Regions from separate parts of the Polaromonas sp. CG_9.11 genome, predicted to be linked through region 2. Evidence: predicted binding sites of a transcription regulator. Region 2 holds the regulator's gene; each other region holds the start of a gene.
The links. The regulator sigma-54, encoded in region 2, starts transcription at its own class of promoters, with help from an activator protein. The targets are predictions, from matches to a motif close to TGGCANGNAANCTGCTTT.
Positions count from the first base shown of each region.

Region 1: the regulator sigma-54 is predicted to act here: its motif matches at 1,852-1,869, upstream of IWX85_RS04995 (DUF2126 domain-containing protein).
Region 3: the regulator sigma-54 is predicted to act here: its motif matches at 2,791-2,808, upstream of IWX85_RS11870 (transglutaminase family protein).
Region 4: the regulator sigma-54 is predicted to act here: its motif matches at 4,049-4,066, upstream of IWX85_RS12620 (pilin).

Region 1 covers NZ_JADOVE010000004.1:89,511-97,394, forward strand. Annotated here, with positions in the region: gene IWX85_RS04980 (sodium:proton antiporter) at 1-518, opposite strand, end outside; gene IWX85_RS04985 (hypothetical protein) at 650-955, opposite strand; gene IWX85_RS04990 (pyridoxamine 5'-phosphate oxidase family protein) at 1,022-1,450, opposite strand; gene IWX85_RS04995 (DUF2126 domain-containing protein) at 1,944-5,261, shown strand; gene IWX85_RS05000 (circularly permuted type 2 ATP-grasp protein) at 5,342-7,884, shown strand, end outside.
Region 2 covers NZ_JADOVE010000013.1:114,992-122,554, reverse strand. Annotated here, with positions in the region: gene IWX85_RS12405 (filamentous hemagglutinin N-terminal domain-containing protein) at 1-1,979, shown strand, start outside; gene IWX85_RS12400 (L,D-transpeptidase) at 2,019-2,828, shown strand; gene lptA (lipopolysaccharide transport periplasmic protein LptA) at 3,030-3,671, shown strand; gene lptB (LPS export ABC transporter ATP-binding protein) at 3,676-4,473, shown strand; gene IWX85_RS12385 (RNA polymerase factor sigma-54) at 4,769-6,319, shown strand; gene IWX85_RS12380 (class I SAM-dependent RNA methyltransferase) at 6,565-7,563, shown strand, end outside.
Region 3 covers NZ_JADOVE010000013.1:7,203-15,086, reverse strand. Annotated here, with positions in the region: gene IWX85_RS11885 (DUF1499 domain-containing protein) at 89-583, shown strand; gene dacB (D-alanyl-D-alanine carboxypeptidase/D-alanyl-D-alanine-endopeptidase) at 800-2,323, shown strand; gene IWX85_RS11875 (SemiSWEET family sugar transporter) at 2,329-2,616, shown strand; gene IWX85_RS11870 (transglutaminase family protein) at 2,872-3,714, shown strand; gene IWX85_RS11865 (N-formylglutamate amidohydrolase) at 3,711-4,460, shown strand; gene IWX85_RS11860 (DUF3297 family protein) at 4,685-4,933, shown strand; gene IWX85_RS11855 (NAD(P)-dependent alcohol dehydrogenase) at 4,967-6,064, opposite strand; gene IWX85_RS11850 (hypothetical protein) at 6,193-6,942, opposite strand; gene IWX85_RS11845 (PHB depolymerase family esterase) at 7,047-7,884, opposite strand, start outside.
Region 4 covers NZ_JADOVE010000014.1:34,260-42,143, reverse strand. Annotated here, with positions in the region: gene IWX85_RS12630 (PglL family O-oligosaccharyltransferase) at 1-1,659, opposite strand, end outside; gene IWX85_RS12625 (PglL family O-oligosaccharyltransferase) at 1,724-3,451, opposite strand; gene IWX85_RS12620 (pilin) at 3,514-4,008, opposite strand; gene IWX85_RS12615 (FHA domain-containing protein) at 4,577-5,143, opposite strand; gene IWX85_RS12610 (Stp1/IreP family PP2C-type Ser/Thr phosphatase) at 5,200-5,985, opposite strand; gene IWX85_RS12605 (TerC family protein) at 6,139-6,840, opposite strand; gene sucD (succinate--CoA ligase subunit alpha) at 6,958-7,851, opposite strand; gene sucC (ADP-forming succinate--CoA ligase subunit beta) at 7,867-7,884, opposite strand, start outside.

The sequences.
Region 1 (7,884 bases), on a different contig from region 2:
GTGGTCAGCGCCTCCAGTGCGACACCGTAGGCAACGATGGCGACCGCGTCGTTGACCAGTCCCTCACCTTCAAGGATCACCACAAGCCGGTGCGACAGTCCGGTCTTGCCGGCCACGGCGGTGGCGGCAACCGGATCAGGCGGAGCAAGGATGGCGCCGAGAACAACGGCAGCCGCCCACCCCAGTCCGACAAGGAAATGGCCGATCAGTGCAACTGCGCCAATCGTTGCGAGGACGAGGCCGATAGCCAGCAGTGCGATAGGCCGCAGGTTGCGCCGAAACGTCTGCAAAGGCAACGCATACGCAGCTGTCGTCAGCAGCGGCGGCAGGAAGATGAACAACACCAGGTCCGGCGGCACGCGAATCACCGGCAGGAACGGCATCAGGTGCCAGACCACGCCGACTGCAATGCCTGCACAGGCAAAGACGACCGGTGCAGGCACGCTGGTTTTTGGCGTAAACAGCGCCGTCACCAGCGTCAGGCCGAGCACGATGAACGTGACGTCAATCAGGCTCATGGTTGCGTCCTTGCAGACCGTAACAAACGGACACTGGCGCTTGTGTCAGCGAATCCTGGACACCGGTCATATGCGCAGCCAAAACGACTTCAAGCCAGGCAGTGCTGCGAAAAGCATCATTGACCATGCGTTCAAGGCCAAAATGCAGCCGGCAGTCTTGAGCGCGCGATGGCCATCGAGCACCAGATTTCAGGAATTGTGATTCGGTGGTCGAATGTGACCGTATCAAGCAGTTCATGCACTGGTTTCACACTGGGCTTTCCTTTGCGATGCCTGGTGAAGGCATGAAAATCAACGCTGATTGATGTCTCGACTGGATTATTTTCCATCGGGCCCAGGCCGATCCGTTCAGTCAGCCCGTGGCACCAACAACCCATGCCAATTGCGTACGCAGGGCAAAAAATAGTCTTCAATGCACCTGTTTCTGGAACCGGCATATGGCCGAGCGCAGTCTGGATACGTTCGACATCCGCCTCAACCTCAACAGCAGGAAGGCCATCAACCTACGCCCGCCATTCCCCCATTTCCATGTCCTGCCAATACTTGGCGTGCGTGGCCTTGACGCACAGCAGCACCATGCCCGGCGTGTCAGTGCCTTGAGCAAACCATTGCCCCAGTTCAGGGACCCAGTGCTTGTCAAATTCGGCCTTGTCACGGATCAGTTCGGCCCGGCCGGTGACGGTCACATAAAGTTTGTCATCGCCCTCGAATGCCAACTGCACTTCAGGGTTGCCACTGATCTGCTTGACCTTGTCCGATGCTTCATAGGTGAAATAGTAGGACTTGCCGTCAAAGTCAACGTCGGCGTTGTTGCTCATGGGGCGGGCAGCGAGTAACCCGTCTTCGGCCACTGTAACCAGCGAGGCGATATCGAGATTGCACATTTTTTTCGCCATGTCTTTCAAGTCAGTCTTCTGGATGTGCATTTGCATGGATGGTTTACCTTTGACAATCGTGATTGAACTGGGCAAGCCCTACACTATGAAATTGGCTGGGCGGGCCGCATCAGACACCGCGCAGAAAAAACGTAGGAGCAAACGGTCAGCAAGCCTGTTGCGGCCCTACCCTCCAGATGTGAAGCCGCCCCCCTGCGCAGGCAAGACATGTCAGCGCAATTGACCCTTGGTCTGCTTGGCTACAAGATTGCCTCTGATATTTCTTTTTCCAAAGTCCGTGTGGCCTCATTTTCCCGTCGATCTTTGGCCAAGTGAGCATCATGCACATTGAAATTGGGGCAACCCGGCATCCGGTCGACATCACCCGCAGGATCGAGGCCGTGAAAGTTGCAGGTGGCCCGAGATGCCCGAGCATCGCTGCTATAAATGCGACATGCAGGCATGAATCCTGCGTCTGGAACAAAGATTTTGTTGCCTGCAAGACACCTTGATTTGCGTCCTCCCATCTTCCACTGAAAGGCACCCTCCCATGGCCATCCGTGTTGCGCTGCACCACAAAACCAGCTACCACTACGATCGCCTGGTCGCACTGTCACCGCATGAGGTTCGCCTGCGACCGGCACCCCATGCGCGAACCCCGATTCTTTCCTATTCGCTGACCGTCACGCCAGAAGACCATTTCATCAACTGGCAGCAGGACCCCTACGGCAATTACATCGGCCGCTACGTGTTCCCTGAAAAATCAAACCAGCTCGAATTCACGGTTGACCTGGTGGCAGACATGACCGTCATCAATCCGTTTGATTTTTTCGTCGAAAAATATGCCGAATTTTTCCCGTTCAGCTACCCGGTGCAACTGGCCGCCGAACTCAGCCCCTATTTGAAGGCCGACAAGCCCGGAGAATTGCTGGTGGCCTGGGTGGCAGACGCACGGCGCGACCTGCTGAAGAAAAACCTGGCAACCAACGACTTTCTGGTGGCGGTGAACCAACGCCTGCAAGGCGACATTGCGTACTTGCTGCGCATGGAGCCTGGCGTGCAGACACCCGAAGAAACGTTGCAAAAACGCTCGGGCTCCTGCCGCGACAGCGGGTGGCTGCTGGTGCAGATCATGCGCGAGATGGGTTTGGCCGCACGGTTCGTGTCGGGTTACCTGATCCAGTTGCGTGCCGACCAGGCCTCGCTCGATGGCCCTAGCGGCACCGAAGTCGACTTCACCGACCTGCATGCGTGGACCGAGGTGTATGTTCCCGGCGCCGGCTGGATCGGGCTGGACCCGACATCGGGCATGCTGGCCAGCGAAGGCCATATTCCGCTGGCCTGCACGGCCATGCCTTCGTCGGCGGCGCCGGTGACCGGCTTTACCGACAAGGCCGAGGTCACGTTCTTTCATGAAATGACGATCACGCGCATTCATGAAGACCCGCGCGTGACCAAGCCTTACAAGGAAGAAGACTGGCAAAAAATCAACCTGCTGGGTCAGCAGGTCGACGCTGACCTGAAGCGCCAGGATGTGCGCCTGACCCAGGGCGGCGAGCCGACCTTTGTGTCCATCGACGACATGGACGGCGCCGAATGGAACACCCTGGCGCACGGCGACAAGAAGCGTGAACTGGCCGGTCAGCTCATGCATCGCCTGAAAAATCACTTTGCACCGGGCGGGATGCTGCATTACGGCCAGGGAAAATGGTATCCCGGCGAACCCCTGCCGCGCTGGGCCCTGAACATTTACTGGCGCATTGACGGCCAGCCGATGTGGCTCGATCCCACGCTGTTCTCGGACGAGGCCATCCCCGATGGCTATGGCAGCGAAGAGGCCGAGCGTTTCAGCGCCGAATTGGTCAAGGCGCTGGGCTTGCCGGCCCACAGCCAGATTCCCGCCTATGAAGACGTCTTGCAACAAGCCCGGCTGGAGCAAGGCCTGCCGGTGAACCTGGACCCGCTGCAGGTTGACCTGAAGGCCCCGGAGCAGCGGCGACGCCTGGCGCGCCTGCTTGAAGACGGACTGGGCCAGGTCGTGGGCTATGTGCTGCCGCTCAAACCCAGGGACCTGGACCCGAGCATTGCCCTGGGAACCGCCTGGCGCACCTCCCCCTGGCCGCTCAAGCGCGAGCATCTTTACCTGACCGAGGGAGACTCGCCTCTGGGGCTGCGTCTGCCGCTGAATGCGCTGCCCTGGGTGCAGCCCGACGAAAAAGAGCCTGAATTCGATGTCGATCCTTTCGCACCGCAAGCGCCGCTGGATGCCGGCCGAAAGGAAAAACGGAACACGGCCAAGGCGAAGAAGCCGGCGCCTGCGGACGAGCAGCCCGAGCCAAGTGAAGTCATCCACACCGCGCTGTGCGTGCAGGCAAGGGGTGGCCGGCTGCATGTCTTCATGCCCCCGGTCAAACGCATCGAAGACTACCTGGCGCTGGTCACGTCGGTCGAGAACACGGCGGCCAAGCTCAAGCTCAAGCTGTGGATCGAAGGCTATCCGCCGCCGCGCGACCCGCGCATCAAGCTGCTCAGCGTCACGCCCGATCCGGGTGTCATTGAGGTGAACATCCACCCGGCGGCCAGCTGGAACGAGCTGGTCTACAACATGACCACCTTGTATGAAGAGGCACGGCTGACGCGCCTGGGCACTGAAAAATTCATGGTCGATGGCCGCCATACCGGCACTGGCGGCGGCAACCACGCGACGCTGGGCGGCGCGACCGCCGAAGACAGCCCGATGCTGCGCCGGCCCGACCTGCTGAAAAGCCTGATCACCTACTGGCAGAACCATCCGGCGCTGTCGTATCTGTTTTCGGGCACCTTTATCGGCCCGACCAGCCAGGCGCCGCGTGTCGATGAGGCACGCGACGACAACCTGTACGAACTGGCGATTGCCTTTCAGCAGATGGACCAGGTGCTGCCGACCCTGCAGCCGGGCGACAAGCCCTGGATGGTGGACCGCCTGCTGCGCAACCTGCTGGTTGACCTGACCGGCAACACCCATCGCTCGGAATTTTCCATCGACAAGCTGTATTCCCCTGACGGCCCGACCGGCCGCCTGGGGCTGGTCGAATTCCGCGCCTTCGAGATGCCGCCGCATGAGCGAATGAGCCTGCTGCAAATGCTGCTGCTGCGCGCGCTGGTGGCGCGTTTCTGGCGCCAGCCCTACCAGGCCAAACTGGTTCACTGGGGCACTGCGCTGCATGACCGCTGGATGCTCCCGCATTTCGTGGCACAGGACATCCGCGATGTGGTCAAGGATTTGCGCGCCTCGGGTTACGCCTTTGAAGAGCATTGGTTCGACCCGTTCATCGAATTCCGGTTTCCGCGTTTTGGCACCGTGGTCTATGAAGGCGTGGAGATGGAACTGCGCCAGGCCATCGAGCCGTGGAATGTGCTGGGCGAGGAAATGACCGGCGGCGGCACGGCGCGCTATGTCGATTCATCGGTGGAACGCATGCAATTGCGGGTACGCGGGTTGACCGACGGACGCCATGTGATCGCCTGCAACGGACGCATGCTGCCGCTGCATCCGACCGGCGTTCCGGGCGAGTATGTGGCCGGCGTGCGTTTTCGCGCCTGGAGCCCGTGGTCCGCCCTGCACCCGACCATTGGGGTGCAGGCGCCGCTGACCTTCGACCTGGTGGACACCTGGAGCGGTCGCGCCATCGGCGGCTGTACTTACCACGTCGTGCATCCGGGCGGACGCAGCGAAGCGCATTCGCCGATCAATGCCAACGCGGCCGAGGCACGCCGGTTCGCGCGCTTTTGGTCGCACGGGCATACGCCCGGACCGATGAACGTGTACAAAGAGGAGTTGAATCCAGGCTTCCCCATGACGCTCGATTTACGGTGGCAGCCTTATTGACTGTATCCTTGCACGCTCACCCAACGCGGATGCCTCGCTTTTGAGTCATCCGCGTTTTTGCAAGAGAAATACCCGATCCGATGTTGAATCAACTACTTGCCGGTTACCCGGCTGCGCCAGATAGTTTTGATGAAATGCTGGACCGCTCGGGCCAGCCACGCGCGCATTGGCGCACCTTCCTGGACAGCCTGGCACACGAAACGCCTGACGTCATGCGCAAACGCACCGAGTCGGTGCAAAGGCAGGTGCGTGAAAACGGCGTGACCTACAACGTCTACACCGATGACAAAGGCATGCAGCGCCCCTGGGACCTGAATGTCCTGCCGATGATCCTGCCGCCGGGCGAGTGGGCAGGCATTGAGGCCGCAGTGATCCAGCGTGCCACGCTGATAAACCGGCTGCTGATCGATGTCTACGGCGAGCAAAAAATGCTGGCAGAAAGGCTGTTGCCGCCCGCACTGATTCACGGACACGCCGGCTTCCTGCGGCCATGCCATGGGATGCGGCACAAGGACGGCGTCGCCCTGCACTTTTACGCCATCGACCTGGCCCGGGCACCCAACGGCGGCTGGTGGGCCGTGGCCGACCGGACGCAGGCACCCTCGGGCGCCGGGTATGCGCTGGAAAACCGCTCGGTCATCTCGCGGACCTTCCCTGATCTGCTGCGCGACCTGAACGTCCAGCACCTGGCCGGCTTCTTTGACACGCTGCGCGACAGCCTGGCCACCTGGGGGCGCCAATGCGCGGCCAGTGGCCCAGGGGGAGTACCGTTGCGCGAGAGTGAAGCGCCGCTGATCGTTCTGCTGACGCCAGGGCCGTACAACGAAACCTATTACGAGCAGGCCTACCTGGCGCGCTATCTTGGATTGCCGCTGGTTGAAGGCAGCGACCTGACGGTGCGGGACGGCATTGTGTGGCACAAGACACTGTCCGGCTTGCAGCGGGTGCATGTGGTCATGCGCCGGGTCGACGATGACTACTGCGACCCACTTGAATTGCGCACCGACTCGGCGCTGGGCGTGGCCGGACTGACCGAGGCCGCCCGGCGCGGCAATGTGCTGATTGCCAACAGCCTGGGGTCGAGCCTGCTGGAGTCGGGTGCGCTGCTCGGCTTCCTGCCGTCGCTGTGCAAGCGCCTGCTGGACGAGCCGCTCAAGATGCCGTCGGTGGCCACCTGGTGGTGCGGTGAACCCGCTGCACTGGAAGTGGTGATCAACCGGCTCGACCAGCTCATCATCAAGCCGAGCTTTCCCCAGCTCCGGGAATTTCCCATCTTTGGCAAAGACCTGACAGGAGAGGCGCGTACAGCGTTCATCCACAAGATGCGCGCCAATCCCAAAAACTATGTGGCACAGGAACTGGTCCGGCTGTCCCAGGCGCCGGTGTTGGATCATGATGCTGGCGGCGGCCTGAATGCCCGCGCCATTGGCCTTCGGGTCTACGCCTGCGCCACGCCAAAAGGCTACGTCGTGATGCCGGGCGGACTGACCCGCGTGGCGACAGGGCTGGATTCGCGCATCATCACCATGCAGCGTGGTGGCGGCAGCAAGGACACCTGGATACAGGCCAGCCAGCACGTCGAGGTGCCCAGTCTGCGCAAACGCACCATCACGCACCAGGACCTGGTCCGCGACGACACCCATATTTCCAGCCGTGTGGCAGAAAATCTTTTCTGGTTCGGCCGCAATGCAGAGCGTTGCGACAACACCGCCCGCCTGCTTCGCGTCGCGCTGAATTTCCTGTTCAATGTGGGACCGGCAAATCGCGGCGACGAATGGCCAACCGTGGTGGCGCTGTGTACCTGGTTCGGCCTGATCGAATTGAAGGAAAGCATGCCAGGTCAAAGCCAGGCACAGGCCGGCAAGGTGGCATCTCTCCTGAGCGACACCATGATCAAGGCAGAACTGATGCATGCAGTGGCGTCGCCAGACGTTCCGGGGCTGGCCAGGCAGCAGCAGCAGCTCTACCAAAGTGCCGGCCAGTTGCGCGAACGCTTTTCCGTTGACAACTGGCGCGCCTTCAACCAGATGGTGCAAGGCGTGTCTGGCGCTGACGCCCGGCTGTCCCAGTCAGAAGCGATGACGATTCTTGATGACGCCACCACCGCCCTGATGACCATGTCCGGCTTTGCCCTCGACGGCATGAGCCGCGACCTGGGCTGGCGTTTCATGTCCTTGGGGCGGCGTCTGGAACGCCTGCAGTTCCAGGCCGTGACGCTGCAACATGCGCTTGGCATGCAAGCCAACGGCAACCTGGACTGGCTGCTGGAACTGTCCGACTGCATCATCACCTACCGTGCCCGCTACCGGGCGCAGCCCGAATGGCTGCCGGTGCTGGACCTGCTGCTATTGGACGAAAGCAATACCCGTTCGATTCTGTTCCAGCTCGAAGGCGTCCTCAAGAGCCTGACAAAGATATCGCTGACCTACGGCCCGTGCGGAGAACAGGAACTGGCCCTGTTGAGGAACGAGTTGGTGTCGCTGGCGCCCGACACGGACCTGTATTGCGGCAATGCGCACCTGATGGACCTGCTCCGCCGTATCCAGGTGGCAAGCGCGCAAATGTCGCAACAGGTCAGCGTTCAATTCTTCAGCTACACCGGCAGCCACCCAACGAAGACGCA
Region 2 (7,563 bases):
GCCTCACGGCCAACGGCAAGGTGTTCCTGGTCAACCCCAACGGCATCCTGTTTGGTCAGGGCGCGTCAGTCAACGTCGGCGGACTGGTCGCGTCCACCCTGGCTATCAGCGATGCCAACTTCATGGCGCGCAACTACCAGTTTTCCGGCGCGGGCGCGGGCGCAGTCGTTAACCAGGGAACGATCAACGCGGCCGACGGTGGCTACGTCGCCCTGCTGGGCGCCAACGTCAGCAACCAGGGCATCATTGCGGCCCAGCTGGGCACGGTCGCACTGGCCGCAGGCAACGCCGTCACGCTTGATGTCGCAGGCGACAAGCTCTTGCGCGTCACCGTCGATCAGGGCGCGGTCAATGCGCTGGTGGACAACGGCGGAGTGATCCGGGCCGACGGTGGCCAGGTGCTGATGACCACCCAGGCAGCGGGCAGCCTGCTGTCCAATGCGGTCAACAACACCGGCGTGGTTCAGGCACAGACGCTGCAAAACGTCAACGGCACGATCATGCTGATGGGCGGTATGGCAAATGGCACGGTGAATGTGGCTGGCACGCTGGACGCTTCTGCACCCGCAGGCGGAAATGGCGGCTTCATCGAAACCTCTGCGGCCAGTGTGAAAATCGCCAGCGGGGTGAAAGTCACCACTGAGGCGGCGCAGGGTAAAACGGGCACCTGGCTGATTGACCCGCAGGACTTCACCATTGGCAGCCTGTCCACGGACAACATCTCTGGCACGACGCTTTCAGCCTTGCTGGTGACCAACAGCGTGACCATCAGCACGGCAACCGGAAACGATGTCATGGTCGCCGGTACCCCGCCTGTGACGAGTCTGTACACAGCAACACCCGGCAACGGTGACATTCATGTCAACGACGCCATCGCATGGTCAGCGAGTTCGAACCCGACGACGCTGACGTTGCTGGCGAAAGGAAATGTCAACATCAACAAGCCAATCACTGCCACCAATGGAAACCTGGCGGTGTGCTGCGGGCGCGATGTGAATGTGAAATTGGGCGCAGACATCACGACGACCAACGGAAGCGTTTTGCTCAGTGCCGGCAATGACATCAACTTGATAGGCGCTTTGTCGACAACCAACGGCAACGTCACCATGTGCGCCGCAAACGATGTCAACATTCAGGGAAAGATCACACTGACCCACACCACCAGCATCATTCCCGGTCAAAGTCTGGGCCTGCCGCTTGGCCTGGTGCTGAGCGCCGGGTATGGCGCCAGTGCCCCGGGCGCTGGCGGCACGGTTGTTTTTGCTCCGCTGGCACCGGCTGCGACTGTCACGAATGCGCCGACGACCATTTATTACAATCCGGTCGCGTACACCACGCCAACCGATTACTCTGGCAACATCATCGGTGCCGCGCCCATCCAGCACATGCTGGTATTTGCTCAGGGCCAGGACAAAATCGCCGACGGAACCACCACGGCAACGGTCGCTTCGTTGAAAGGAAGCCCTGTGGGCGATGTGACGCTGGTTGCAGGCCCCGGCAGTACGGCCAATTTCGCTACCCCGGACGTGGGAGTGAACAAGACCATCACCTTGACCGGCTACAGCCTGGGCGGTGCAGACGCCAATCGATACGCCTTGGCCGTTCCTTGCTGTGGCCCGGTTGTTTCAACAACGACCGCGAATATCACAGCGGTGGTGCCGCCGGTCGTGGTGCCGCCTGTGGTGCCACCGGTCGTGGTGCCACCGGTCGTGGTGCCGCCTGTGGTGCCACCGGTCGTTCCAATTAAGGAAAATACGCCACGTCCACTGCCTCCCGTGTTGACGCCGTCAACACCGCCTGCCGTCGTTCCTCCTGGGTACGTTTTCACGGTGCTTCCGCCAGCGTCTGTGCAGCCGCCCGTTCTGGTAGTTGTCACACCACCGGCACCACCGGTTGTTGCGCCTGTTGTGGTATCAGTCCCACCGCCGCCCGAGCAATACGAGGCGCCAGTACGCAAGCCCAAACCGGAACGCAATTAAAAAGGCTGTTATGGAAAAACCTGAAAAATATTGGCGCTCATGATGCGAGAAGTTTTTCTGGGCTTGCTGGCCACAGGATTGATTTGCACCCAGGCGTATGCATCGCATGATGCTGCGCACTTGCCAGACCCTGGGCTGGCATCGTCTGTTCTGTCCGCTGAAGGCGGCGCCGTCCCAACGGTCACGCAAACGCAACCCGCAGTGGCGGGAAAAAGCGCAAAACGCGCCAACTTTGAACAGACCAACGCCTCCAAAGAAGCCCGACATGTGGCCAATTGGGTGGTTGATTCAGGCGACAACCTCAACAAGCCCTTTGTCATCGTGGACAAGCTGGAGGCCAGGGTATTTGTGTTCGATGCAAAGGGCCAACTGCGCGGAGAATCTTCCGCGCTGCTCGGACTGGCCAGAGGCGATCACTCAGTCCCCGGCATCGGAACCAAAAAGCTGTCAACCATTCGCCCGGAGGAACGCACCACGCCGGCAGGCCGTTTCGTGGCCAACCTGGACAAAAACCTGAAGGGCGATGAAATGCTCTGGGTGGACTACGACACGGCCATCTCCATGCATCGTGTGGTCACTGGCAATGCCAAGGAACGCCGCGCCGAAAGGCTGGCCAGTTCTTTGCCGTCAGAGCGCCGAATTTCTTATGGCTGCATCAATGTTCCCGTCAAGTTTTACGAAAACGTGGTGAGTCCTGCTTTCACCGGAACGGACGGCATTGTTTATGTGCTGCCCGAAACCCGTTCGGCGCGTGAAGTTTTCGGCTCGTACGACGTCGGAGAGCGTGTGCGCCTGCAAGCTGCAAGCCAGTCACATCCGATACTGCCGGAAGCACACGGTTTCAGGTGATGCGCTTGCTGTCGGGAAGCACGCTTTTCGCAGCAGGGCCGCTTGCTCGCCACAAGATCTGAAGAAGGCTAGTTTCAGCGGCGGCTGCCAGTGCAAGTCAAGACTGGCGACCAGGGGGGAATACCGATTATTTTCTAGAGGATTCTGGCCCTGCCGGCATGGCTACAATTGAAAAAATATCACCCGCAAGAACCGTGCCTCATGAAAACCCCTTTTTTCCCTCTTCTCCTGGCTGCCATCCTGGCAGCGGGTGCCGTGCTTCCGGCCGCGGCGGAAAGAGCCGACCGCGACAAGCCGATGAATGCCGAGGCGGATTCCCTGCGCTATGACGACCTCAACCAGACCAGTGTCTTCACCGGCAACGTCGTCATCACCAAGGGAACGACCATCATCCGGGGCGCGCAGGTCGATGTCAGTCAGGACCCGGAGGGCTACCAGCTGGCCGTGGCCACGGCAGCGCCGGGCAAGCTTGCCTATTACCGCAAGAAGCGCGACGGCGTCGATGAATACATCGAAGGCGAAGGCGAACGCATCGAATACGACAGCCGCGCCGACCTGGTCAAGTTCATCAAACGCGCCGTGGTGCGCCGGTTCAAAGGCGCGACGCTGAGCGACGAAACCACCGGCGGGCTGATCGTGTACGACAACAACACCGACGTGTTCACCGTTGATGCCGGCGCGAAAACTGCCACTGCGGCAAACCCTGGCGGACGGGTCCGCGCCATGCTGTCGCCGCGCGCCCCTGCGACGGGCGCCACGGCAGCGCCGCCGGCCAGCGGACCGGCGCCCGTTTTACGCCCCAGCACCACGCTGGGCACCGGCACAGCCCCGAAAGCCCCCTGACCCCATGAATCGAACGATTGAAACGGTTCCTCCGCAGGAGGGCGCAGTCCGCCTTGACACACCCAGCAGCCTGGTCGCGCAGGGACTGCGAAAGTCCTACGGCAGCCGGCTGGTGGTGCAGGACGTGTCGCTGTCGGTGCAAAAAGGCGAGGTTGTCGGCCTGCTGGGCCCGAATGGCGCGGGCAAGACCACGTCGTTTTACATGATCGTCGGCCTGGTGCGCGCCGACGCGGGCCAGATTTCCATCGACGGCCAGCCGGTCGAGCACATGCCGATCCACCTGCGCGCGCGCCTCGGCCTGAGCTATCTGCCGCAGGAAGCGTCGATTTTCCGCAAGCTCAGCGTGCAGGAAAATGTGCGCGCCGTGCTGGAGCTGCAGCGCGATGCCGCCGGCAAGCCGCTGGCCCGCGCCGAGCTGGAGTCGCGGCTCGATGCGCTGCTCGACGACCTGCGCGTGAGCCACCTGCGCGACTCGCCGGCCTTGTCGCTGTCAGGCGGCGAGCGCCGCCGCGTCGAGATTGCCCGCGCGTTGGCCACCCAGCCGCGCTTCATCCTGCTGGACGAGCCGTTTGCCGGCATCGACCCGATTGCCGTGATCGAGATCCAGCGCATCATCGGCTTCCTCAAGTCGCGCGGCATCGGCGTGCTGATCACCGACCACAACGTGCGCGAAACATTGGGCATCTGCGACCACGCCTACATCATCAGCGACGGCCACGTGCTGGCCAACGGCACGCCGGCCGAGATCGTGAACAACGCCGATGTGCGCAGGGTCTACCTCGGCGAACACTTCAAGATGTAGCAATGGCCCCCACGCTTGTCACTTTATGTACTGCGCTGCCCCCCGGGGGAGCTGCCCCGCCTGCGGCCTGGCAAAGCCAGTTCCGCGGCCGGTACTTGCACGAGCGGGAAAGGTTGCCAGCCGCGCCTGTGACAATCTTGCGCCTAGCATCGCTGGATACATCAGGTGGGACGGCAGGGCATCCCCGCCAGCCCCAGTACCGGCCGCAGGACCGGCTTTGCCGGACTGCAGGCGGGGCAGCCCCCTCGGGGGGCAGCGAACCACGCGCAGCGGGGAGCGTGGGGGCTATATCTTCATGAAACAAGGCCTGTCCCTTCGCGTCTCGCAGCACCTGGCGCTCACGCCACAGCTGCAGCAGTCGATCCGGCTGTTGCAACTCTCGACGCTGGAGCTAAGCCAGGAAGTCGAGCAGATGCTCGACGAAAACCCTTTTCTCGAACTGGCGGACGACAGCGCGCCGCGCGAGGAGTTTGGCCTGGAGCACACCGACACCCCGGTCAGCCAGGACAGCCGTGAATTCGAGTCTGCTACAGATTCAATAGCTGCAAATACAGACACAGCAAGCGCCAGCACATCAAAAGAGTCTGAAAACACGGCAGAGGCCGGCACCGAGGCGGCGCTGGAAGAAAGCTGGGAAGGCGATGGCTCGGTCGAGTCTTTGCCCGACGACAGCGAATGGGGCGGCGACGCGCCGGCGCGCAAGAACAACCTGGACGACAGCGACGTCGAAGCCTCCGACCTGACCGGCGCCCATGTGTCGCTGCAGGACCACCTGCACCGGCAGGCGCTCGGCCTGCGGCTGTCCGAACTCGACCGGGCCGCCCTGCACTTCCTGATCGAGTCGCTCAATGACGACGGCTACCTGGAAGACAGCCTGGCGTCACTCGCTGCCGGACTGGCCAGCGGCAACCCGGAGCAGGCCGAAGAACTGGAGCAGCCCTTCGCCATCGCCTTGCAACTGCTCCAGCACATGGAGCCTGGCGGCGTCGGCGCGCGTACCCTGGCCGAATGCCTGCGACTGCAGCTGCTCGACTGCAAAAACAGCATCGAGTCGCGCGCCGCCATGGCGATCTGCCAGCAGCCGATGGAACTGCTGGCCAAGCGCGATGTCAAGCGACTGTCGCACCTGTGCAAATGCACCGAAGACACCATCAAGGGCGCGATCGGCCTGATCGCCCGGCTCGACCCCAAGCCCGGACGCCGGTTTGCCAATGTGGAACGCAATCTGGTCGTTCCCGACGTTCTGGTCGTCAAGTCCGGCCGGGGCTTCAAGGTCACGCTCAACAGCGACGTCATGCCCCGGCTGCGGGTCCACGACATCTACGCCAGCGCACTGCGGCAGCACGGCGGCAGGGGCGGTGGCCAGGCGCTGCAGCAGCGGTTGCAGGAAGCGCGCTGGTTCATCAAGAACATCCAGCAGCGTTTCGACACCATCCTGCGCGTCAGCAACGCCATCGTCGAGCGGCAGAAAAATTTTTTCACCCACGGCGATCTTGCCATGCGGCCGCTGGTGCTGCGCGAGATCGCCGACGAGCTGGGCCTGCACGAATCGACCATTTCGCGCGTCACCACGGCCAAGTACATGGGCACGCCCTTCGGCACTTTCGAGCTGAAGTATTTCTTTGGCTCCGGGCTGGGCACCGAAACCGGTGGCAATGCATCGAGCACCGCCGTGCGCGCACTCATCAAGCAGTTCGTGGCGTCCGAAAGCCCCAGAAAGCCGCTCAGCGACAGCCAGATTTCAGCAATGCTCAAGGAGCAGGGTATTGAATGCGCCCGCCGCACCGTGGCCAAATACCGCGAGGCATTGCGCATTGCGCCGACCAATCTGCGCAAGGCACTCTGAACAGGCCATGCGCCTTTTGCAATGTCCGCTGGCCCTCATCCCTGCCTTCTCCCAGAGGGAGAAGGAGCCAGCCGGGAAAGATTTGTGGGTGCGCAAAGACCGTGCTGCTGCCTTTTCTTACGCCCTCTCCCTCTGGGAGAGGGCGGGGGTGAGGGCTGATACCGAGGGCGGCCCTTGCCATGTCCGCCAGCCGATGCACACTGCCCCTGCAGTCCACAGCCGCAGCAGCCCAACCTGAAAACACCATGAACCAACTCCAACTCTTCCTCCCCTGCGCCGCCGGCGTCGAAAACCTCCTGGCCGCCGAAGTCCAGCGCATCACCGGCATCGAGGGCAAAGCCTGGCGTGCCGGCGTCCAGCTGCAGGCCTCGTGGCGCGAAGCGCTGCAGCTCAACCTGCACAGCCGCCTGGCCCAGCGCGTGCTGATCGAGCTGCAGCACGGCCCCTACCGCAGCGAGCAGGACCTGTACAACGCGGCGGCCAGTGTCGCCTGGGAAGTCTGGTTCACGCCCGCGCAGACCTTCAAGGTCGAAATCACCGCCCAGCACAGCCCGCTGCAAAGCCTGAACTTTGCCGCGCTGAAGATCAAGGACGCGATTGCCGACCGCTTCCGGCACAAGTTCAACGACGTGCGCCCCAGCGTCGACACCCGCTGGCCCGACGTGCGCGTGTATGTGCACCTGACCACCGACACGGTGACGGTCTACATCGACACCTCGGGCGAGCCGCTGTTCAAGCGCGGCTGGCGCGAGGACAAGGGCGACGCGCCGCTGAAGGAAACGCTGGCCGCCGCGATGATCGCCGCCAGCGGCTGGAGTGGCGACGAAGGGCAGTGCAAGCAAGGCGTGCCGCTGTACGACCCGTGCTGCGGCTCGGGCACGATTGCCATCGAGGCGGCGCAAATCGCCTGCAACATCGCGCCGGGCATCAACCGCCGCTTTGCCTTCCAGAAGTATTTGCCTTTCCAGGGCCACGTGTGGGAAGGCCTGCTCGACCAGGCCGAAGCAGCGATCACCGAGCCCACCGCGCCGGTGTTTGGCAGCGACGTGTCCTTCCGCATGGTCGATTTTGCCGAGCGCAATGCCGAACGCGCCGGCGTGGCCCATGCCGTGCAGTTTCGCGGCGGCGACGCGCTGCAGCGCATGCCGCCCGCGCCCGGCGGCGTGATGCTGGTGAACCCGCCGTATGGCGAGCGCATCGACGTGGCGGGCGTGGCCGGCACCAGCGGCGTGCAGCAGCGCGAG
Region 3 (7,884 bases), 110 kb from region 2:
CGCAGCCCCTGGCTCCCCCCTGGCAGGCTCAATACGCGCTACCGCAGTGGCACGCACAAGCCAATCGCTGCGCAAGAAAAAGACCCCCATGAAAATTATTGGCTACATTGCAGTCCTGCTCGTGACATTGGCCGTTTTGCTGCTGGGTGCGGGACAGCTTGGGTTTTTGGCGGGCCAAGCGCCGGGTGATCTTGGTGTGCGCCAACACAGGCTCAAGCCGCCGTCGCTCACGCCCAATAGCGTTTCAAGCCAGACAGCGCTTTACCCTGACAACCCGCAGCGCGTTGATGCCGAGGTGGCGCCACTGAGTTACACCGGCGACGCAAAGGCCGCAATGGCACGGCTTGCAGGCATCGTCAGCAACATGCCGCGCACCACCGTGGTCACCCGTGAGCCGGCTTACCTCTACGCGCAGTGCAAGACCCAATGGCTGGGGTTTACCGACGATCTGGAGTTCTTGCTCGACGAGCCGGCAGGCGTGATCCAGGTGCGCTCGGCGAGCCGGTTGGGCAAGAGCGACATGGGCGTGAACCGCAAGCGCGTTGAAGCGCTGCGCCAACAGTTCGAGCAGGGTGGCGCGTAAAGGGGTTTAAAGGGGTTTAAAGGGGTTTAAAGGGGCTTAAAGGGGCTTAAAGGCGCATCAAGGCGCCGCGTCTTCCTGTCGTCGTGCGCTTTAAGCGCGCCCGCTGAAGGGCTCGGTGCAAACTGAAACCCCTGGGACGGTTCACGGGCGCCCGAATTAAACACCCTTATTTTTACGCTCAAGACGTAACGCGGCAGGACAGCGCGAGAATTGCGGATGCTTTTTCCTTTCCTGTCCCACAGTGCGACTCCTCACACCCGCGCCCACCCCGGCTGCAACGTTCGCCTGACCCAAGGCCTGTTGGCCGGGCTGGTAGCACTGATCAGCTTGAATGCCGGTGCCCAAGCCCTGCCGCCCGAGGTCGAGGCCCTGCTGGCGCGCGCCAAGGTGCCGCGCGAAGCCTTCGCCGCCGTGGTCGTCGATGCCGCGCCGGCCCTGAACGGCCGGGCCGCGCCGCTGCTCAGCCACCGCGCCGGCAGCGCCATGAACCCGGCGTCGGTCATGAAGCTGGTCACGACCTATGCCGGGCTGGAACTGCTCGGCCCCGCCTACACCTGGGCCACGCCGGTCTACACCGACGGCCCGGTGATTGATGGCGTGCTGAACGGCAACCTGATCATCCAGGGCCGGGGCGACCCCAAGCTGGTGATGGAGCGGCTCTGGCTGCTGCTGCGCCGGGTGCAGGGCCTGGGCATCCAGCGCATCAGCGGCGACATCGTGCTTGACCGCAGCGCCTTTGCCGCGTCCACGCAAAACCCCGGCGACTTCGACGGCGAGGCGCTGCGCCCCTACAACGTCCAGCCCGATGCGCTGCTGGTGAACTACAAGTCGGTGGTGATGTCCTTCGCGCCAAGTCCGGGCAGCGGCAGCGCCAGCATCAGCTACGACCCGCCGCTGGCCGGCGTGCGGATGCAGGCCAGCGTGCCGTTGTCGGCGGGAAGCAACGGCCGCGCCGCCCTGGGCGACTGCGGCGACTACCGGGCGCAGCTCCAGCCCGACCTGACCGACCCGCTGCGCATGGCGTTTGCCGGCAGCTATCCGGCCGCCTGCGGCGAAAAGGTCTGGGCCATCGCCTACCCCGACCCGGCCGGCTATGCCGCGCGGGCGATTGCCGGGCTGTGGCAGGAAATGGGCGGCCGGCTGGACGGCCGGGTGCGCGAGGGCGCCGCGCCGCCCCGCCTGGCGCCGGCGTTCGAGATGCTCTCGCCGTCCCTGGCCGAGGTGATCCGCGACATCAACAAGTTCAGCAACAACGTGATGGCGCAGCAGCTGTTCCTCACGCTCAGCCTGCAGCGCCCCGGCGGCGCGAGCAACGAGGCGTCGCGCGAGGCAGTACGCGGCTGGTGGCTGGCGCGCTTTGGCAGGGCGGACGGCGGGGAGGATGGGCCGGTGCTGGACAACGGCTCGGGCCTGTCCCGGCTGGAGCGTGTCACGCCGCAGGGTTTGGCGCGCATGCTGCAGACCGCCTATGTGTCGGGCGCCATGCCTGAGCTGATGGCGTCGCTGCCCATCACCGGCGTTGATGGCACGCTCAAACGCAGCAAGTCGCTGGTGTCGCAAGGCTGGGCGCACCTGAAATCGGGCACGCTGCGCGACGCCACCGCGCTGGCCGGCTATGTTCACACGACCAGCGGCCGGCGCCTGGTGGTGGTCGGCATCGTCAACCACCCGAACGCCCCGGCGGCGCGGCCGGCGCTCGAAGCGCTGGTCGACTGGGCGGTGAAGGAAGGCAGCCGGTGAACGCCATGAACCTGACCGACCTTGTCGGCTCGGTGGCGGCCTTCTTGACCACCGCGAGCTTCCTGCCGCAGGCCTGGCTGAGCTTTCGCACGCGCGATGTCAGCGGCGTGTCGCTGGGGATGTACAGCGTGTTCACCGCTGGCGTGGCGCTGTGGTTGGCCTACGGCTGGCTGCTTGGCTCCTGGCCGATGGTGATTGCCAACACCATCACGCTGGTGCTGGCCCTGGCGATTCTGGCAATGAAGCTGGCGTATGGCCGCAAGCCCGGCCGGCGCCGCAGCGTGGTGGAATAAGGCGACTCGCAACCCGGCGTACACCCGGCCATGCCAGTCACGCCGGTCATGCACCAAAATGTTCAAGGGGGAACCTCCGCAGGGCGGCCCAGGCGGCAAGGGTTTTCCCGAGCCGATGTTCTCCGGTTTCTGACACCTGCACGGCGCCAGAGACGATAAGCCCATCCCACGCCCTGGCACCATACTTGCACGCACGGGACCCAGGCAAACCGGCAAGACACGACCACGCTCAACCACTTTCTGGCGGCAAATCCTATGTATATCAAAATTGGTTTCGATATCCAGTTGGCCATCACGTCGCCGATGGCGCTGGTGTATGTGCTGCATGTGCATCCGTCACGGCGCGACGACCTGCTGGCGCCCGAGGTCGTGCTGATCGAACCCCACCTGCTGGCCGACGAGTACCTGGACGCCTTCGGCAACCGCTGCGGGCGCGTCAATGCGCCGGCCGGGGTCGGCGAAGTGCGCTTTCACAGCGAGTCCATCATCCGCGACTCGGGCCTGCCCGACGAGGTGGACTGGGCCGCCAGGCAGCACGACCCGACCGAACTGCCGCCGGCCACGCTGCAGTTCCTGCTGCCCAGCCGCTACTGCGAGGTGGACAGCGAACTGCTGCAGTTCGCCTGGAACCAGTTCGGCCAGGTGCCGGCCGGCTGGGCACGGGTGCAGACCATCTGCGACTATGTGCACCAGCACATCCATTTCAACTACAGCGCCGCCCGCGCCACGCGCACCGCCGTCGAAGGCTGGCGCGAAGGCACCGGCGTGTGCCGCGACTTCACCCACCTGGCGGTGACGCTGTGCCGCTGCATGAACATCCCGGCGCGTTACTGCACCGGCTACCTGGGCGACATTGGCATTCTCCCGGTGCCCTACCCGATGGATTTCAGCGCCTGGTTCGAGGTCTTCCTGGGGGGCCGCTGGTACACCTTCGATGCGCGCCACAACACGCCGCGCATCGGCCGCGTGGTGATGGCGCGCGGCCGCGATGCCGGCGACGTGCCATTGACGATGGCTTTCGGGGCCAACACGCTGAAAAAGTTCGAGGTCACGACCTGCGAAGTCGATACGCATGGCCATGCCATCCGCACGGTGTGACCCTGGCGCCTGTCGCTGACACGCTGGCCGGTGACGCCCTGCTGATCACCTGCGAGCATGGCGGGCGCGAGGTGCCCGCCAGCTATGCCTCGCTGTTCGCCGGACATGAAGTCTTGCTGCAAACCCACCGAGGCTGGGACCCCGGCGCGCTGGAACTGGCGCAGCAGATGGCCCGTGCCCTGGGCGCGCCGCTGTTTGCCGCCACCACCACGCGCCTGCTGATCGACCTGAACCGTTCCATTGGCCACCGGCAGCTGCATTCGCAGGCCACGCGCGGGCTGCCGGCAGCCGCCCGGCGCGAGATGGCCGCACAGCATTACCGGCCGCACCGCGATGCGGTCGAATCGGAAGTCGCACGCCTGATTGCCGGCGGCCGGCGAGTCATCCACGTGGCCTCGCACAGTTTCACGCCCGAGCTGAACGGCGTGGTGCGCCAGGCCGATGTGGCCTGGCTGTATGACCCGAGGCGCGCCGGCGAGGGCGCGCTGGCAGCGCGCTGGCTCAGCGCCTTGCGCCGCCGCCGGCCCTCATTGAAGCTGCGGCGCAACTATCCGTATGAAGGCAAGGGCGACGGCCTGACGTCGTTGCTGCGCAAGCGCCATGCGCCCGGGCAGTATGTCGGCCTGGAACTGGAGGTGAACCAGCGCTTTTACCTGGCGGGCGGCGACGCCTGGGCGGCGTTGCGCGGCGACATCACCGGGGCGCTGGGCGATGCGCTGGCGCTGGCGCTGCCGCTGCCGGTGTGACGAAACGCAGGCAGCACGGCTTCGGTCATCGGGGATACTCCGAAGCTATTCAAAAATTTCGCGAATCGAACAGCCCCTGTCCACAGCCCCCACCTGGCCCCAATGCAAGACGGACGCCGGCCGCTTAATGCGCGAAGCCTGATTTTGAAGAAGGTTTGCCCCTGCGGCCCAAGCGGAATCATGGAAAATCGACACCCATTCGCGTCAACTGAAAAAAGATACACATGAACGAAGCCACTGAATTTCCAGTCCTGCCCGACCGCCTGTCGGTCGATCCGCGCAGCCCGCACCATGTTGCGGCCGTGTTCGAACATGACGTTGGCATTCGCCTGAACGACAAGGAACACATCAACGTCGAGGAATACTGCATCAGCGAAGGCTGGGTGAAGGTGCCCGCCGGCAAGACGCTGGACCGCAACGGCCGGCCGCTGCTGATCAAGCTCAAGGGCAAAGTCGAGGCGTTTTACAAATAACAGGGCGCTGCTGGAAGGCCAAGCCTGGCTTGCTTAAGGCTTGACCGCGATCTTCAGCACCCCGTCGCGCTGGTGCGAAAACAGGTCGTAGGCGGCAACGATGTTTTCCAGCTTGTACTCGTGCGTCACCAGCACACCCAGGTCGAGCCGGCCGGACGCCAACACATTCATCAGCCGGCGCATGCGTTCCTTGCCGCCGGGGCACAGCGCCGTTCGAATGGTGTGGTCGCCCAGTCCGGCAGCAAAGGCCGCCAGCGGAATCGTCAGGTCGCTCGAATACACGCCCAGGCTGGACAGCGTGCCGCCGGGTTTGAGCACCCGCAGCGCCGACTCGAACGTTGCTTGCGTGCCCAGCGCCTCGATGGATGAATCGGCGCCGCGCCCGCCGGTGAGCTTCATGATCTCCTCGACCACGTCGCAGTTGTTGAAGTTCAGCGTCACGTCGGCGCCCAGTTGTTTCGAGATGCCCAGGCGGTGGTCGTTGCCATCGACGCTGATGATGGTGCTGGCGCCCAACAGGCGCGCGCCGGCGGTGGCGCACAGGCCAATCGGCCCCTGGGCAAACACCACCACCGTGTCGCCGATCTTGATGCGGGCGTTTTCCGCGCCCTTGAAGCCGGTGGACATGATGTCCGGGCACATCAGCACCTGTTCGTCGGTGAGGCCGTCGGGAATCGGCGCCAGGTTGGCCTGCGCGTCGGGCACCAGCACGTACTCGGCCTGCGTGCCGTCGATCAGGTTGCCAAAGCGCCAGCCGGCCGTGGCCTTGAAGCCGTGGCAGCCGCACAGCCCCAGCGGGATCAGGTAGCTGCCGTCCTGCGACGGCGCGCCGTCCTGCGCGGCGTAGGAATTGAAATTCGGGCAGATGGCGCCGGCAATCACGCGCTGGCCTTCGGTATAACCCTGCACCGCGCTGCCGAGCTTTTCGATCACGCCGACCGGCTCATGGCCAATCGTCAGCCCCCGGGCGACGGGGTATTCGCCCTTGAGGATGTGCACGTCGGTGCCGCAGATGGTGGTGGTGGTGATGCGTACCAGGGCGTCGTTGGGCCCGACGTCGGGGATGCGCTTGTCGGCAAGTTCAATACGGCCGGGTTCGACGAACACGGCGGCTTTCATCATGGCGGGCATGGGGGCTCCTTGAATGGTGAACAGGGCTGAATCACAACGCTTGTGAAATCAGTCTATCGCGCATCCCTGCGGTGCAGGTGCCTCATCCCGCCGCGATTGATGCAGGTCAATGCATTGATGGTTCCGCTTCAGGCGGCCAGTTCAGCCAGCCTGGCCTTCAGCGCCGCATTCTCTGCACTGAGTTCGGTGATGGTCTGGCGCAGCCGGGCGATCACGCCTTCGGGCGTTTCGGGCTCGGTGCGGGCCACGGCCTTGCTTTCCCGCACCTGCCGGGCGGCCTGCTGCAACTCTTTCTTGCCGCCGGCGACCGCCGCCACCTGTGCCTCCACCGGCAGCGACGCCACGGTGGCCGCCGCGTTGATCGAGATCGTTCCCGACTTCACCGCCGCCACCAGTTCGGGCGCTGCCGATTTCTGGATCTTTTCAATCTGGCTGATGGTGGCGTTGCTGATGCGCGCGGACTTGGCGATGGCGCCCATCGTTGGCACGGGCTCGGGCTTGCCGGAAACATCGGCAGCTTCAGACCCCGACGCTTCGGCAGGCGCCGGCTGCACCCGCGCGGTCAGGATGTCCTTGCGGCGCAGGGCCAGCACGCCGCGCTGGAAATCGGACACACTGCGCCGGCCCAGGTGCTGCTCGATCATCCACAGGTGCACATCGTCGAGGGAGGTGAAACGCGTGTTCTGCACGGTGTTGAAGGGAATGCCATGCTGCGTGCAGAGGCGGTGGCGGTTGTGGCCATCGACCAGCACCTCGCCCCACAGCACCAGCGCGTCACGGCAGCCCTCGGCCAGCAGGCTGCGCTCCAGGGCTTCGTTTTCTTCCGGCGTCAGCGGGTCGATGTAGGCAAGCAATTCTTCGTTGACGGTGATGTTCATGGCGGGGCCGAAAGGCAGGCAGTTGATGAAAGGGGTGCCATTCTATGAAACCGTTCAAGTCCGGCTTCTTGCGAATGGCGCCCCGGGCCCGGGCGGGCCGGCCATCAATGCCTGGCGGGCAGCGTGTTGTTCAAGAAGAACCGCAGCATTTCTACGGAAGCGTCGGGACCGGTGCCGTCGGTGTAGGAACCCCGCGAACTGCCGCCCGACCAGGCATGGCCGGCGCCGTGCACCGCCCAGTGCTCGGCCACCACGCGGCCGCTGGCGTCCTGGTAGGTGCGCTGGGTGTATTGGCGGCCGTTGGCGCTTTTGGCGCGATTCGTTTCCGGCTTGTGAGCGCCGGCACTGGCGGCCAGAACCTGCTCGCCATTGACCGGGTTCACGGTCGCGTCCTGGTCGCCGTGAAAGACGATGGTTGGCGGGCTGGCCGTGGTCCGGGCGCTGGGCGGCGCGCCGGTCTGCATGACGCTGAGCGCGGTCTGCACATTGGTCGCCGAGCCGGTCGCCAGGCCCGAATGCACGCCGACGGCGGCAAACAGGTCGGGGTAGGCGTCGCCCAGGATCGCCGCCATGGCGCCGCCGGCGGACAGGCCGGCCACATAGACGCGCTGCGGGTCGATGTTGTAGCGTTTCATGATGTCACGCGTCATGCCGGCCAGCAATGCCGGCTCGCCACGGCCGCGCTTTTGGTGGTTGTGCTTGAACCAGTTCCAGCAGCGCGACGCATTGGCGTGCTGCGTCTGCGACGGGTAAAGCACATAGAAACCGCGCGTCAAGGCCGCCTCGTTCATCTGGGTGCCGGCGGCAAAGTCGTCCGGGTTTTGCGTGCAGCCGTGCAGCATCACCACCAGCGGCAGCGGCTCGGTGAAGGACGCCGGCGGAATGTAGAGCTTGTACTCGCGGCTGCCAGCCGTGCCTTCGGTGTGGCTGCCGCTGATGAAC
Region 4 (7,884 bases), on a different contig from region 2:
CCAGGTACGCTGCGCCAATAGACATTGCACCTCGTCCGTAAAATTACAAATCTTGCTCAGCCAGACACGTGCTTCCGCTGGCTGCCCATTCAGCGCGAAAGCAGTCGCTAGGCGGTAAGCCAGGTTCAGTGATGGATAGGAGCGTGTCAGGATTGCCATTTCCTCAAGCTCCTTTTGGCTCATGCTTGGTCGCACCCTGAACCGCGCCATCACGATCCACTCTCTCAACTGGGTCAGCACCCAAACATCTGGCGGTCCACCCATGGGGCCTCGCCCTTGTCCCACAATGGACTGCTCAAGCCGTAGCAAGCCATAGCCAATGTCCACCCGAGCATAGTCACGAATGGTCACACCCAGCACTGCAACAGCAGCCAGCCAAATGCCTGACAGCACCCAATGCGGCAAGGTCGCCACCACTTTGGCGCCTAAACGGACATTTAACATTCCCATGACCAAACCAACCGGCAGCAAAAAATATGCGTATTGAAGCGGAAACTCAACCAAGGCATGAATACCAACAGCAACGAGCAGCAGAAATAGCGCCGCTTCTTCAGGCCGGCGAACCGCGCGAAATCGCAACCAAAGCCAACGAATTAAAATCGCTGCAACGAAAAAACCTATCGGCAATCCGGTCCAAAGCACCATATCCAGAAAAAGGTTGTGAGACAGCTGGAAAATTCCGTTCTGACTAGGAAACCGGTCCGCAACAGCGATTTGGGCTGAGCTAACCTCCGTCCAACCATACCCAAACCAGGGCCGCTCACTGACAGCTTGAAAAAACATGCGCCAAGCACCAAGGCGAAGTTCACCTTGTTGCCGAACCCGGACATAAATCTCGTATTGCTCTAGCAGCAAGGCAGAATTCAGCCATTGCAGCAACGCCGGAATCATCAAAACATATAAATAGAGCCCCGATGCAACACGAGGCAATTGCCTGGATGGCCAGAGCCCACGCCAAAACCATACCGCCACCAGTATGACGCTTAAGGCCAAAAAACCCGCACGCGACTGAGTCAGTGCAATCCCAAGCAGAATGAAAGCAGCGCCACAAATAGCTGTCCATTTGCCCACAGCCTTGTGAAGGTAGGCCCAAAGACAGGCCATTAGCCCCCATACCAATAAGGTGGCCAACAGATTGGGTTGCCCCAGGTTTGCGTATGGTCGACTTCCCGTGAGACCCAGCGACCAAATGCCCATGACACCACTCTCGGATAACCCCAGCCAGGTGTAGAGCTGCAACCCGACCGAAGCCATGGCAGCCAGTCCAATGGCGATGAACAAACCATGGGCCAACTGGGCCGGACTGGCCAACTCCCATCGGGCCCCAATGAGCAGGGCCAGTAAAAACCCCAGCAAATAAGCGGACGATATCCATGCCTGACCGGCAAAAGGAAGTAACCCAAAAAAGAACTGAATCCATGGCAGAAAAATCAGTCCGGCAGCCAAGCACGGCAGGCCATGCCAATTCAACGCAGAACTGCTGCGGAATAACAAAATCAAAGCCGCAACACTTCCCAAGACTGCAGACCAAGCGTCCGCAGGAAAGGTTGACCATGGTGGAAAGTGAACTGGCAGCAACCACGAGAACGCAAATAGGATTGCCCAAAATACCAGAGAAAACGATGACATAACGGGAGAAATGGCCGATGGAGAAGGCATCAAACAATTCCGCATTCGAACAAGGGTAAGTCAGCGGAAAAGATAAACACAAAACTCCCCATCACTAAGGACTCTTCGGCCGACATGCTTCAGATAAATCGCCTGCAGCATCCCGCATGGGATGCCTTGCATACGCTTGACGCCAACGTTCAAATGCCAATGGAAATGCATGGCAAAACCGTTTCGTATGAAAACGCAACGCATCTGCATCGTGAAGGTACCAAAGACTTAGGAGCAAAGGTTGAATCACCATAGGTTCAGCAGAAAAATGAAGCAGCTTTTCTGCACGCTGGCGCACTTCCGCAGCATTCTTTGGTGTTACCACGATCAACCCAAGCGCTGCAAACTCCAGTTGCTCGCGAAACAACCAGGCGCCTGAAGCCTGGTTTATTGCAGAGGCTACAGCTGCGCGATGAATATCTCTGTTGTTCGTGAAAGGTGTTTTATAAATCGGGAGCAATGTAACGTACTGCCGCCAAGCCACGATGGCCAAACAAATCAGACTTACTGCAACAACAACTGCAATGCCTATTGAGAAAATCGTGTAATTATTCAAAGACTTTTCGACACTGGATACCGGCAACAAATAACCTAAAAACAATCCCGTCAAAAACAAAAATCCCGCATACCAAAGCGGGTATTCCAACATACTGTGTATTCCTACAATGAATAGCAAAATGATCCAGGCAAATTGTCTCTCAGGCAGAGGTGGAGATAATTCTCTATTGTTACTACTCAAGCGCCCCCATGGTTTTATCCAGTAAATTGCCCGAAGCAACAAGCCGCAAAATAAAACGGCTATGGGCAATCCAAATTCCAGTGCGATTTGCAATGGTAAATTATGAGAGTGGTCCAACAGGCCATCGTATCTGCGCATGAACAATGTCATGTAGTGCCCGTAACCTGTTTCACGCCATCCCCATCCAAGCCAAGGATGCTCAAAAATCATTTGTGTCGTATTACTCCAGATAACAAGACGAAGATCCTGTGCTGTATGTGAAACACGTTCAGCGCCTGAAGAAAAACCAAATCCATGCCACTCAGCAACAACGGGTAAAAAAATACTGGCCAAACCCAGCAACACCAGTTGCCCTACCATTAAACGGCTTGCTACAGGTGACTGCTGTTTCTTAAAAACAAAAGCCGATAATGCCAACGCTATAACTTCCAGCATGCCGGTCCGCGAAGCAGAAGCAGCTACGGCAAACATCAGAATTACCGAAATAAACCACGCCATGGATTCTGTCAATCGACTCCTGTGAACTAGCCAGATCGTACATACTGAACCCACACACATAAACGTAGCAAACAAGTTGGTCTGACGCAGTGCACCGAAAGCTATCCCGCGTCTTTCAGGCTCTATCACCCAATGATAGAGTTCGCCGACTAGACCAAACCACTGCAGCAAACCCTCGACTGCATTAATAATCGCGGCGACAACTATTGCAAATAGGAGCCAAGACAATCCACCGGATTTGCTTCGGAAATGAGCTCCTGTGTGACAAGCCAATCCAAAAAATAGTAATCCAGCAGCACCAGCAATTTGCCGCCCCAAATATGGATTTGGCGTCATCGCCATCAAAAAAATTCCACCAAAAACTGCGCTTTTAACCAGTGGATTGATAGCACTTAATCCAAATAACAGCGAACCCGCACTCAATATACCAAGAAAAAATATTTGCTGAAAAGCATCCGAAGATCCGCCTTCAAAAGACGGGAAAATCCATCCAGCAGATACACAGAGTACTCCGGCTATATATCTTGCGTTCTGCAAAAGCAATTTATTTGACAATTCAACAATCAGTCACCACATAAAAAAAGGCGCCATAAGCGCCTTTTTAAAAACCCTCTAGTTCAAGTCCTGCAGACGGCAGGGGCATATTTAGCAAGAAGAGAGCCTGTGGTGCCTGCCGCTGTAGAAGTGGTGCCAGCGGCCTTACATACCCACACAATAGAGCCAGCTGTTGGCACTGTGGTTGCAGAGGCTGTACCGCCAGAAAATACTGCGGTTCCATTCAGTGGCGTCAAAATCAATGTGCCGCCGCCGGCGCTGGCAGTGTAGTTAATCGTAATAAATCCAGCTGCTGCATCAATTTCGATGCCAGAGACACTTTTTGTTACCGCAGGGGATGTCCAACCAGAAGCATACGCAGTTCCGTTGGCAGCATTTTCTGCAATTGCTGTTTTTGCAGCACCCGCCAGCGATAACCCCTCAGTTACTTTGGCCCGCACCGTGTAATCCTGATAAGCAGGCAAAGCCACCGCCGCCAAAATACCAATGATCGCCACGACGATCATCAATTCGATCAGGGTGAAACCCTTTTGGGCCATTTGCATGGAACGCTTCATGAGAAAACTCCTTGGTTGGAAAAAAAACTTGCCACGAACTATTGCAGGTTGCGTGCCAAGCCATGAAAGCTGTTTCTGGTCACGAAAAACGTGATTTTCGTCACATATGAAACATTCGGATTACTTTTTTTGTCACAATATAAAACATGAACGACATTTTTGTCACTTGATGCAACTGACGGCACTATTTCCAAATCCATCAGGCCCATCAGCACTTTTCCCATGCAGTCCGCATGGTGTGTCGTGCGGCGTCAAGACAATCTGTACCGGTCGTCACGTTCTGCGCCCTGTGGCTTCAATTGGCTTGTCTCGGCCAATTTCCTTCAATGCGCCTTGACTGAGTTCCGGTTCAACCAAATTGGCACACCGGCCGCGGCCACCGTCATTCGGCCCCGGACGCGCGTCGGTTTCGCAAGCATCAACGATAGGCCAGGCAACGCGCAAGCCCCGGTTTCCCCTGCTTTGCGTTGACTTTCAGCCGTGTGCCCCGGGACCGCGGTGGACAGGGGAATCTTTGAGCAATCAGGTCGGCAATGCGAGACAAGCGCTGAATCAGCCAGCGCTTGTCTCACTGCTGGACAAACTGCATTTGCGTTCCCGCCAGCTCAATCAGGTCGCCATGGTTAAGCGCCACCGGTTCCACGCCCACGGCCACGCCATTGAGCGTGGGCTGGCGGTCGCCCTCGACATGGGTAACCACAAAGCCTGTGAACGTTCTGGTGATGCTGGCGACTCCGACGCCCGCTTTGCCTATGGTGGTGACAGGCTTGACCAGCGCCATTTCACGACCGGCCGCGGGGCCCGACATCACCTTGATGGCGCCATTGATGGCGCTTTCACCCGCATTGGCCTCGTCGACATACTGGATCTTGTACTTGCCAATTTCCACCGTGTCGCCGTGGTGCAACAACTGCTTCTTGACGGACTTGCCGTTGACATAGGTGCCGTTGGTGCTGTTGAGGTCTTCAATGTGGCCTTCGGCGCCCGAGATCTTGAGCACCGCATGCTCGCCGCTCACGGCCATGTTGTCGATCACGATGTCGTTGTAGGGCCGGCGACCCAGCGAGGTGCGGTCTTTTGTCAGCTGGACTTCCTTCAGGACGGCCCCGTCCAGGGAAATGATCATTTTCGGCATGCCCGGTTTTCCTTTGCGTTTTTTTAACTTGTCGCCGTCAGCGGACGCTGAAGAGGCTATTTTCCCAGCATTCTGGACAGCAGGCCGCGCCGCGTTTCATCTTCAGCGGCCTGCACCAGCAGGACCGAGATATTGTCGCGTCCACCGCCGTCGTTGGCCACCCGGATCAGCGCTGCGGCTTTTTGCTGCAACGTGCCGGAGGCATTCAGGATGGCTGCGATCACCGGGTCCAGAACCATGTCCGACAGGCCGTCGGAGCACATCAGGTACAGATCGCCCGGCTCGACCCGGTGCTCGTTGATTTCGACTGAAACCGCATCCTCGACGCCCAGGGCGCGGGTGATCAGGTTGCGGTGCGGCGACGTCAGGGCCTGCTCTGCCGTCATCAGCCCTGCGTCCACCTGCTCCTGCAACAGCGAATGGTCTTTGGTGATTTGGTGCAGCACACCGCCGCGCAGCCGGTAACAGCGGGAGTCGCCGATATGGCCGAGCACCAGCCGGGCTTCCAGAAAAACACCTGCCACCAGCGTGGTACCCATGCCGGCATAGTCAGGATTGGACCACGCAGCGCTGAAAATCGAATGGTTGACCTGGTTCACACAGGTTTCCATTGTCCGGCGAAGTTCCCTGACAGAGGCGCGGCTGCCGGGCTGCGACAGCCACGCCGTCAGCTCCTGACGAAGAAAGGCGACCGCCATGCTGCTGGCCACCTCGCCGGCGTTGTAGCCGCCCATGCCGTCTGCCAGCAGGCACAAGCCGGTCTTCGGGTCAAACGCCAGAGCATCTTCATTGTTTTTGCGCACCCGGCCCTGGTCGGTTTGCGCAAAGATTTCATACATCATGGGGTGATGGGCATGACTTCTGTTGGATCGGCTGGCCCCGGCGAATGCATTGATCCAACCGGCTTTGCCTGAGAAAAACCGGCCGTGTCCCGCCAGTCAGGGCTGCACGTTAACAGACGCTCAAACACTCGACAAGGAATTAATGCGCAGTATTCAGCCCGCGACCGCCGGCTTTCGGCGTGCCTGTATTACCTTGCCAATCACCAGCACCAGCAGTGCGCCGGCAGCGGCCACGGCATACCCCCAGTAAGCGCCTTCGGGCAGGTACGGCTTGACGGCCGGGTCGGTGTAAGCCATTTGGCCGGCAATCCAGCCGAGCAACATGGCGCCCAGGGTGATGACAACCGGAAAGCGTTCCATCAGCTTGAGCACCAGCTGGCTGCCGCCGATGATGATGGGAATGCTCACCAAGAGACCAAAAATCACCAGCGCCAGCTGGTGCTCCTGGTGCGCTCCCTGCGCCGCGCCGGCAATCGCCAGCACGTTGTCCACGCTCATGACCAGGTCGGCAATGATGACGGTCTTGACCGCGCCCCAGAGCTTGTCGCTTGAGCTGACGTTGTGGTCGCCTTCATCTTCGGGCACCAGCAGCTTCACACCGATCCACAGCAGCAGCAAGGCGCCGACGATCTTCAGGTAAGGAATGGCCAGCAGCGCCAGCGCAAAGGCAATCAGGATCACCCGCAGGACGATGGCGCCGGCCGTACCGTAGATGATGCCCTTGGTGCGTTGCTGGGCCGGCAGGTTTCGGCAGGCCAGTGCAATGACCACGGCGTTGTCGCCCCCCAGCAGAATGTCGATCATGATGATCTGCCCCACTGCCAGCCAGAAGCTGGCTGTCATGAACTCTTCCATGGAAACCTCTTGAGAAATGAAAAAGACCGATTGTCAGCGATGACAACCGGCCTTTGTATTGTGGCTAACCGCAGTCTGCGCTGGCTCGCGCCGCGCCCTGCGGGTGCATGCGCCGGTTTACAGCAGGGCTTTGAGCAACTTGGCCATTTCCGACGGATTGCGCGTGATGGTGAAGCCGCAGGCTTCCATGATCGCCAGCTTGGCGTCGGCCGTGTCGGCACCGCCCGAGATCAAGGCGCCAGCATGGCCCATGCGCTTGCCGGCCGGCGCCGTCACGCCGGCGATGAAGCCGACGATGGGTTTTTTCATGTGGGCCTTGCACCATTCAGCGGCTTCGGCTTCGTCCGGGCCGCCGATTTCGCCAATCATGATGACGGCGTCGGTGTCCGGGTCGTCATTGAAGGCGCGCATCACGTCGATGTGCTTCAGGCCATTGATCGGGTCGCCGCCAATGCCGACGGCGGTGGACTGGCCCAAGCCGATTTCGGTCAGTTGCGCCACCGCTTCATAGGTCAGCGTGCCGGAGCGCGACACGACGCCGATGCGGCCGGCGCGGTGGATGTGGCCGGGCATGATGCCGATCTTGATCTCGTCGGGTGTGATCAGGCCGGGGCAGTTGGGGCCCAGCAGCAGCGTGCGCTTGCCGCCAGCCGCTTCCTTGGCCTTCATGCGGTTGCGCACTTCGAGCATGTCCTTGACCGGAATGCCTTCGGTGATGCAGATCGCCAGGTCGAGGTTGGCTTCGACGGCTTCCCAGATGGCGGCGGCCGCGCCTGCGGGCGGCACGTAGATCACCGACACGGTGGCGCCGGTGGCATTTGCCGCTTCGCTCACGTTGGCAAAAATCGGGATGCCCTCGAAGTCTTCGCCAGCACGCTTGGGGTTCACGCCCGCCACGAAGGCTTCGCGGCCATTGGCATAGTCACGGCACATGCGGGTGTGGAATTGACCGGTCTTGCCGGTAATGCCTTGCGTAATGACTTTGGTGTTTTTGTTGATGTAGATGGACATGTGTGTTCTCCTGGCTTACTTGGACACGGCTTC